DNA from 2 places in the Klenkia terrae genome. Region 1 is predicted to be linked to the other one. Evidence: predicted binding sites of a transcription regulator. Region 1 holds the regulator's gene; the other holds the start of a gene.

Region 1 (4,242 bases):
CGGCGAGGGCACCCGGCTGCACGCCCGGGTCGACGGTGCCCTGGCCGCCGCGCTCGGCGAGTTCGGCGCTCCCCGGAGCTGACGCCGAGGGTCACGGGGAGGTCACAGCCGGGCGGTACCGTGCCGGTGTGACCTCCCCGAGCGCTGCCGCGCCCGCCCGGCGCGGTCCCGCGGTCATCGGGACCGGTCGCCCCGCCTGGTGGGCGGTGGCGGTGGGCGTCGTGGTCACCGTGCTGGTCACGGTCAACCTGTTGGCCCGCGGGGTCCTCGAGCGGATGGACCTGCGGGTCTCCGAGGTGGTCAGCGACTGGGGGCTGCGGGACTCGGTGGCCTACTGGCCGGTGTGGGTGTTCACCCAGGCCGGCGGCCGGGTGACGATCCTGCTGGTCCTGGCCGGCCTCGTCGGCTGGATCGCCTGGCGCCGGCGCTCGGTCGTCCCGCTGGTCCGGGTGCTGGTCGCCCTCGCCCTGCTCACCGCGGTCGTCTACGCGTTCAAGTACGGCACCGGCCGGACGGCGCCGGCCTACCCGGGGTCCTTCTTCCACCGGGACGGCGCGTCCTACCCGTCGGGGCACGTGGCCAACGCCGTCCTCATGTGGGGCGTCGCGCGGTGGCAGGCGGTCGACTTCGGGTTGCCCGACCGGGTGCAGCGGGCGTTCTGGGTGCTCTCGGTGGCCGGCCCGCTCGTGACGGGTGTGGCCATGGTGGCGCTGGACTTCCACTGGGTCACGGATGCACTGGTGGGAGCTGCAGTGGGGGTGGTCCTGCTGGGCGTGGTGCATGCACTCGACGCAGTCGTCCTGTCACGCTTCGTACATGATCGAGCACGGCGGACCGCTGCCTGAGGCCCGGACCCGGAGGTCCTGGGCCCGGTCGCGGACGGCCGTCGGTGCGCTGCTGTGCGCAGCGGTCGTGGCCGGCCCGTTCCTGCCCGGCTCCTTCCTCTCCAACGGCGTCCCGCGCAGCGGGGTCGAGACCGCCGCCGCCGAGGAGGCCGTGGCCCTCTACGGCGACCCGCTGGACCTCTGCGCGGTCACCGACGCCCGCCTGCCGGAGATCTCGGGGCTGGCCGTGAGCGGCTCGACGACGCTGGCGATGAACGACGGCGGCGACGCCGTGACCGTCTACGAGCTCGACGGCAGCTGCGCAGTCACCGGCGAGCGCACCGCCGCGGTGGACCCCTACGACCCCGAGGACATGGCGCTGGCCGCCGACGGCACCGTCTGGCTGGCCGACACCGGCGACAACCGGCTCAGCCGGACGACGGTGGCCCTCATCGCCCTCGCCCCCGACGGTGTCGCCACGGTGTACCGGATGTCCTACCCGGACGGCCCCCGGGACGCCGAGGCCCTGCTGCTGGCCCCCGACGGCACGCCCTACCTGGTGACCAAGGAGGTGCTGGGCAGCAGCGAGGTCTACCGCCCGGCCCAGGCCCTGGACGCCGGTGCGGTCGTGCCGCTGGAGCAGGTGGCCGACCTGGCGTTCTCCCTGACCGGCACCGAGGGCGGCCCGGTCGGCCGCGCCGGGCAGCTGCTGGTCACCGGCGGCGCGGTCAGCCCGGACGGCGCCGTGCTGGCCCTGCGCACCTACACCGACGCCTACGTCTGGGCGCTGGCCGGCTCCGACGTCCCGGCCGCGCTGGCCACGGCCCCGGTCGTCGTCCCGCTGCCGGCCGCGCCCCAGGGCGAGGCCATCGCCTTCGCCGCCGACGGGCGCAGCCTGGTGGTGACCGGCGAGGGCCTGCCGGCCGCGGTCACCGCGCTGCCGGCGGCCGGTGCCCTGGCGCCGGCCGCGTCGACCGCCCCGGCGGAGGCCGTGGGCGCCACCGCCACCGCGGCGGGTGCCCCGCTGTCGCCGTGGACCGCCGGTGCGATCGCCGTCGTCGCCGCGGCCGTGCTGGTGGCCGGCGTCGGACGTCTCCGCCGCCGCTGACCCACCCGCGCACTCGCCGGCGGCGCGCCCTCCCGGGCGCACCGCCCGGAGCGGTCAGACCCGGCGCAGCACCGTCACCACGCGGCCCAGCACCGTGGCGTCGTCGCCCGGGATGGGCTCGAAGGCCGGGTTGTGCGGCAGCAGCCAGACGTGGCCGTCGCGCCGCTTGTAGGTCTTGACCGTCGCCTCGCCGTCGATCATGGCGGCCACGATCTCGCCGTTCTCGGCGGTCGCCTGCTGCCGCACCACGACCCAGTCGCCGTCGCAGATCGCCGCGTCGATCATCGACTCACCGGCCACCTTGAGCATGAACAACGTGCCCTCGCCGACCAGTTCGCGCGGGAGCGGGAACACGTCCTCCACGGCCTGCTCGGCCAGCACGGGTCCACCGGCGGCGATCCGGCCGACCAGGGGCACGTAGGTGGGGACGGGGACCCGGGGGTCGTCGACCCCGCTGGCGCCGCCCGAGGCGGCCAGCCCGGCGCCGGACTGCTCGGCCTCCGGGTGGTCGCCGGGCAGCCGGACGTCCAGGGCCCGCGGCCGGTTGGGGTCGCGCCGCAGCCAGCCCTTCTTCTGCAGGGTGGACAGCTGGTGGGCCACCGAGGAGGCCGACGACAGCCCGACGGCCTCGCCGATCTCCCGGACGCTGGGCGGGTAGCCGCGCCGCTCGACGGAGTCGCGGATGACCTCGAGCACGCGGCGCTGCCGCTGGGTGAGCCCGTCGCCGGCCTCACCGCGCTCCGGGAACTCGCGCACCGACGCGCCGCGCTCGCCGGTCGCCGGCTCGGCGGTGGTCCGGGCCTTGGTCCGGCCGGGGCGCTTGGTGCTGCCGCCGGTACCGCCGGGGGTGTCTCCCGCGCTCGCCACGTGTCCTCCTCGTCGGCCGCGTGCCGCGACCGTGCCGTCCGGCCGGTCCTCGCGGGGGCCGGGTGGCCGTACCGCGGACCGGGGTGATCGATACGGACGGTAACGCCTCGACGCCGATTGTTCAAACACGTGTTCGAAGTTCCACCGGTGTCATCTCGATTTTGTCGGACCGGTGGGGTAGACATCCGCACAGACGTTCGATCGAACAGCCGTTCGACCGGGATGGGCCCGCGAGGGTCCGCGCCACCGACAGGAGCCGCCCCCATGGCCAGCACCGCGACCACCCTCCGCACCCTCCCGACCGCCCACCCCGCCCGGGCCGCGGAGTCGACCGCCGGCGCCGGGGCGCGCCCCGCGCCGACCCGGGTCGTCGCCCGTCGCGGGAACCACCCGGCCGGGCGCGCGCTGGCCCGTGCGGCCGAGCAGGGCACCGGCCCCCTCGCGCCGGTGGTGCCGCTGCGGCGCACCGGCGCCGAGGTGGTCCCGCTGCGGCCGGCCGCGCCGCCGGTGCTCCCGGCGGCGTCCGCGGCGGAGCCGGTCGGGTCGGCGGCGTCCCCCGGGACGACGGCGCCCGCACCCCTGCGGCTGACCCGGCGCGGTCGACTGGTGCTCTTCGGGCTCGGCGTGGTCACCGCCCTCGGCCTGGCGGCGTTCGCCGTCCCGGCGCTGGGTGACAGCGACCCGGCTGTCCCCGCACTCGAGCTCGCGGGCCGCTCCAGCGTGGTGGTGCACAGCGGCGACACCCTGTGGTCGATCGCCGAGGCCGTGGCGCCGGACACCGACCCGCGGGTGGTCGTGGACGCGATCCAGGAGGCGAACGGGTTGTCCGGGGCCGGGCTGGTCCCCGGTCAGGTGCTCGTCCTGCCCTGAGCCGCCTGCACGCCGGGCCGACGGGCACTCCGGCCGACGCCTACCCCCGGCCGGCACGGACCGGCGACACGGACCGGCGACACAGACCGGCGACACGCCGTCTCGTCGGTGGTCTTCGGTGGCCGGTCTTGAGCCCGGTGCCGGGCGGTCCGCGGCGTCCTCCGACGGTGTACGGCGTGGTGGGACGCGTGGGGCGTCAGGTCTGCCCACGGGGCCCGGGTGCTGTCGTCGAGATGTGGGAAGCCGACACGCCCGGTAGGGGTTGCACACCCATAGGGGTCCGGAGCTAGTCTCACCACAACATCTAGTAGTTACAGAGATGTCGTTCCGTCCACAGGTTGTTCCCCAGGTTCTCCCGAGGTCGTCCACCGGATGTCCCCCTCGGAGTCCACAGGGACACCCCGGACCCGGGAGGAGACGATCCGGTGCGCTGCCCGTTCTGCCACAACCCCGACAGCCGGGTCGTGGACTCGCGCGAGACCGACGAGGGCGCGACCACGCGTCGGCGCCGGTCCTGCCCGGGCTGCGGCCGGCGCTTCACCACGGTCGAGGAGGCCGTGATGGCCGTCGTCA
Region 2 (4,242 bases), on a different contig from region 1:
CCGGCCCCGGCGCAGCGACGGCGAGCGGCGGTCCTCGGTACCCGGGTAGCCGACCGAGACGCAGCCGATCGGCGTGTACGCCTCGGGGACGCCGAACGCCGCGCGCAGCCCGGCCACCCGCTCGGGGGGCACGCCGAAAAAGCAGGCGCCCAAGCCCTCGTCCACGGCGGTGAGCAGCATCATCAGCGATGCCATGCCGGTGTCGACGTCCCAGTAGGGCACCGGCCACCGGGCCTCGTCGCGGTCGGTCCAGCCCTTGTCGGGCTCGGCGTACCGGTCCAGGTAGGCGGCCTTGTGGCTGAACGGCACGACCAGCAGCGGGGCGCGGCGCATCCGGGTGAGCCAGCCGTCGGGGGCGCCGTCGCCGGTGGTCGCCGTCCAGAAGGCGTCGCGCTCCTCGGGGGACTCGAGCACCAGGAACGCCCAGCCCTGGCTGAACCCGGCCGACGGTGCGCGCAGGGCGTGCGCCAGCAGCCGCTCCCGGACCTCGCCCGGCACCGGCCGGTCGGGGTCGTAGTCGCGCACCATCCGCCGCCGGCGCAGCACCTCCGCGAACTCCATGCGGCTCAGCCTGCCCCGGGCCAGCTCGGTGGCGGGAACAGGGGTGGGTCGGCGGTGTGCAGGTCGGGGAGCGGGTCGCCGCGGGTGTCGGTGAGCGGCCCGGTCAGGATCTCGGTGCCGTCGGGGCGATGGGTGCGCCATCGGCCCGTGCCCGGGTCCCAGCTGAGCGCGAAGCCGTGGTGGACCTGGGTGTGGTGGCGTTCGCAGAGCAGAGCGGTGTTGTCGAGCGAGGTGTCGCCGCCGTCGATCCAGTGGACGAGGTGGTGGGCGTCGCACCACCAGGCGGGGGCGTGGCAGCCGGTGAAGACGCAGCCGCCGTCGCGGACTTCCGCGGCTCGGCGGATGTGGGCCGGGACCAGGCGCTGAGCTCGGCCGACGTCCAGGGGGAGGGAGTCGGGGCCGAGGACGATGCGGGCGATGTCGGCGTCGCAGGCGGCTTGGCGGGCGACCAGGGATGAGGCGGTCGCTCCGGAGCCGAGCGTGGCAGCGGCGGCGACGCCGGTCGGGTCGGCCAGGTCCTCGAGCTGGATGAGGGCGGTCAGCTGCGGCTTGACCTTGCGCAGCACCGGCAGGTTCCCCGCGGCCAGCTGCAGGTCGGCGAGCTGCACGAGGGCGTCGGCTGACCGCTGCTCGGACGTGCGAAGGTCACCGTCGCAGCGGCTGGATGCAGCGATCGACTCGAGGGCGGCTTCGGCCTTCTCCCCGCCGGCGGCGTCGAGGGATCCGCGGATGGTGCGGGACCCGTCGGCCCGGCGGGTGATCCGCAGGAACCGGCCGGCGGTGGGGTCGGCGGGTGCGGGGCCGTCGGGGTCGATGAGGTCGGCGATCCGCTGGCACACCTGGGTCAGGGTGCGGGGGTGGTCGCCGGTGATCGTGTCGGTGACGGCCTGGTCGGCGGCGGTCATGTCCATCCCGGCGGCCTCACCGGTGGCCCAGACGTCGGCGGTGAGGATCCGCCCGATGACGCCGAGCTGGCCGTGGCTGACTGCGCCCTCGGCGGCTGCAGCGGCCAGGACCGGCATCCGCTCCAGCACCCGACCTGCGGCCAGCACCGCCGCGGCCTCCGGGCCGGTGGCTCCGACGTGTCCGCGCAGCCAGGGCCGCATGCCGGTCAGGCCGTCTGCGGAGGCGGCTTCGTGGGTCTCGGCGTGGGCGACGACCCGTGCGAGCTCGGTGGTGATCAGGTTCTGCGCCCTGGCCAGTCCGCGGGCACGGTCCAGCAGCTGCGCCGACGTCGCGCTGCTCAGCTCGGCATCGACGGCTGTCAGCAGTGCGTCGATCACCGCGGCGACGTCGTCCGGTGGGGGTTCGGGCAGTCGCCGGGCTGCCGCCACCGAGGAGCTGGCCGGTGCTCGGTCGGCCCCGAGCGCACCGGGCGGCAACGCCTCGGGCACCCACCCCGAGGGCGTCGTGCGCGGCGGTGTGCCGGAGTCCAGACCCACTTACCGACCTCCTCTCACGCTCCGAACACCTGATCGAATCATACCGCCTCGCTCTCCACCCGGCTAGGCAAACGAGCAGGTCAGATGGGTAGTGCGTCAACTGCGGGGAGTTGTGATCAGGGCTGGGTGGAGCTGTCCGCGCGGGGCAGGGGCGCGGCGATGCCCTGCCCTCCGCGCGCACCGGTGGCGAGCCGGCCGGCACCGATACCGGGGGGTCGACGCCAGGGTCGTCCGCCCCGCGGAGGTCAGCGGCACGCGGATACGCGGCGGGTGCGAAGGAAGTCGGGGACGTCCTGAGGGGTGACCTCCCGGGTGCGGGCGTGTTCGCCCCGCACCCGGCGCAGCTCCTGACCCCGACCCTGCCGCTCGACGTCGGCCCGGTCGGCGCCTGTGATGAGCGGGGCGCCGCGCCAGGCGGCCTTGTCGGTGGACAGCAGCGGCAGGCCCACGCAGTGCGCCGTCCGGTAAGGGTCGCCGGGCGCACCCCGGTCGGGCCGGTGGGCGGCAGGGCGGCCCGCCGGGGCAGCCCGCCGTCGGTGACGCTGCCCCCCCGGCGACCGGTCGGGCCCAGTGGGCTCCGCAGCGGTGTCGGAGACGCTCCCTAGGCTGTGGTCGTGCCGAAGCTGCAGCTGCTCCCCGCCGTCGACGTCGCCGATGGCCAGGCCGTGCGCCTGGTCCAGGGGGAGGCCGGCAGCGAGACCTCCTACGGCGACCCGCTCGAGGCGGCGATGACGTGGCAGCGGGACGGCGCCGAGTGGGTGCACCTGGTCGACCTGGACGCCGCCTTCGGCCGTGGATCCAACCGCGAGCTGCTGGCCCGTGTGGTGGGCGAGCTGGACGTCGACGTCGAGCTCTCCGGCGGCATCCGGGACGACGCCTCGCTGCAGGCGGCCCTGGCCACCGGCTGCCGGCGGGTCAACCTGGGCACCGCTGCCCTGGAGTCCCCGGAGTGGTGCGCCCGGGCGATCGCCGAGCACGGCGACCGGATCGCCGTCGGCCTGGACGTCCGCGGCACCCGGCTGGCGGCGCGCGGCTGGACCCAGGAGGGCGGTGAGCTCTACGAGACCCTGGCCCGCCTGGACGCTGAGGGCTGCGCCCGCTACGTGGTCACCGACATCACCAAGGACGGCACGCTGAAGGGCCCCAACCTGGAGCTGCTGCGCGAGGTCTGCGCGGCCACCGACCGCCCGGTGATCGCCTCCGGCGGCGTGAGCAGCCTGGACGACATCCGGGCGCTGGCCGGGCTGGTCACCGTCGGCGTCGAGGGCGCCATCGTGGGCAAGGCGCTCTACGCCGGCCAGTTCACCCTGCCCGAGGCGCTCGCCCTGACCGAGCAGGTCGCGACGGCGTGATCGCCTGGCGCCTGGGGTCCGGCGGCCCCTACGAGGACGTCGTCGGCTACAGCCGCGTCGTGCGCGCCGGCGAGCTGGTGTGGGTCAGCGGCACCACCGGCAGCGTGGACGGCGTGGTGGTCGAGGGCGGGGCCGCGGCCCAGATGCGCCAGGCGCTGACCAACGTCGTGGACGCGCTGGACGGCGCCGGGTCCTCGGTGCACGACGTCGTCCGCACCCGGATCTACCTCACCGACATCACCGCGTGGAAGGAGGTGGGCCGGGTGCACGGGGAGTTCTTCGGCCGGGCCCGCCCGACCACCACCATGGTGCAGGTCAGCGCACTGATCGACCCGGCCATGCTGGTCGAGGTCGAGGCGGACGCGTTCGTGGGGTTCGGGTCGTGAGCCTGGCCGTGCGGGTCATCCCGTGCCTGGACGTCGACGCCGGCCGCGTGGTCAAGGGCGTCAACTTCGTCGGGCTGCGCGACGCCGGCGACCCGGTCGAGATGGCCCGGGTCTACGACGCCGAGGGCGCCGACGAGCTCACGTTCCTGGACATCACCGCCTCCTCCGGGGACCGGGCGACCACCTACGACGTCGTCCGGCGCACCGCGGAGAGCGTGTTCATCCCGCTCACCGTCGGCGGCGGCGTCCGCAGCGCCGACGACGTGGACAAGCTGCTGCGGGCCGGCGCCGACAAGGTCGCCGTCAACACCGCGGCCGTCGCCCGGCCCGAGCTGATCGCCGAGATCGCCGACCGCTACGGCAACCAGGTCCTGGTGCTGTCCCTGGACGCCCGCAGGTGCCAGGACGGCGCGGTCACCGACTCCGGTTTCGAGATCACCACCCACGGCGGCCGCCGCGGCACCGGCCGGGACGCCGTCCAGTGGGTCGTCGAGGCCGCCC

The links. Region 1 encodes LexA, which represses DNA repair genes until DNA is damaged. Its sites were predicted from a motif close to TCGAACANNTGTTCGA; they were not measured.
Region 2: a site for LexA is predicted at 2,025-2,040, ahead of UXQ13_RS04455 (HNH endonuclease signature motif containing protein). Genes of this name have one in related genera too.

The regions. Positions count from the first base shown of each region.
Region 1 is NZ_JBAPLV010000031.1:28,935-33,176, forward strand. It holds gene hflX (GTPase HflX) at 1-82, shown strand, start outside; gene UXQ13_RS20730 (phosphatase PAP2 family protein) at 129-845, shown strand; gene UXQ13_RS20735 (NHL repeat-containing protein) at 817-1,932, shown strand; gene lexA (transcriptional repressor LexA) at 1,987-2,799, opposite strand; gene UXQ13_RS20745 (LysM peptidoglycan-binding domain-containing protein) at 3,064-3,669, shown strand; gene nrdR (transcriptional regulator NrdR) at 4,095-4,242, shown strand, end outside.
Region 2 is NZ_JBAPLV010000003.1:135,469-139,710, forward strand. It holds gene UXQ13_RS04450 (nitroreductase family protein) at 1-561, opposite strand, end outside; gene UXQ13_RS04455 (HNH endonuclease signature motif containing protein) at 567-2,003, opposite strand; gene UXQ13_RS04460 (hypothetical protein) at 2,249-2,452, opposite strand; gene priA (bifunctional 1-(5-phosphoribosyl)-5-((5-phosphoribosylamino)methylideneamino)imidazole-4-carboxamide isomerase/phosphoribosylanthranilate isomerase PriA) at 2,618-3,355, shown strand; gene UXQ13_RS04470 (RidA family protein) at 3,352-3,741, shown strand; gene hisF (imidazole glycerol phosphate synthase subunit HisF) at 3,738-4,242, shown strand, end outside.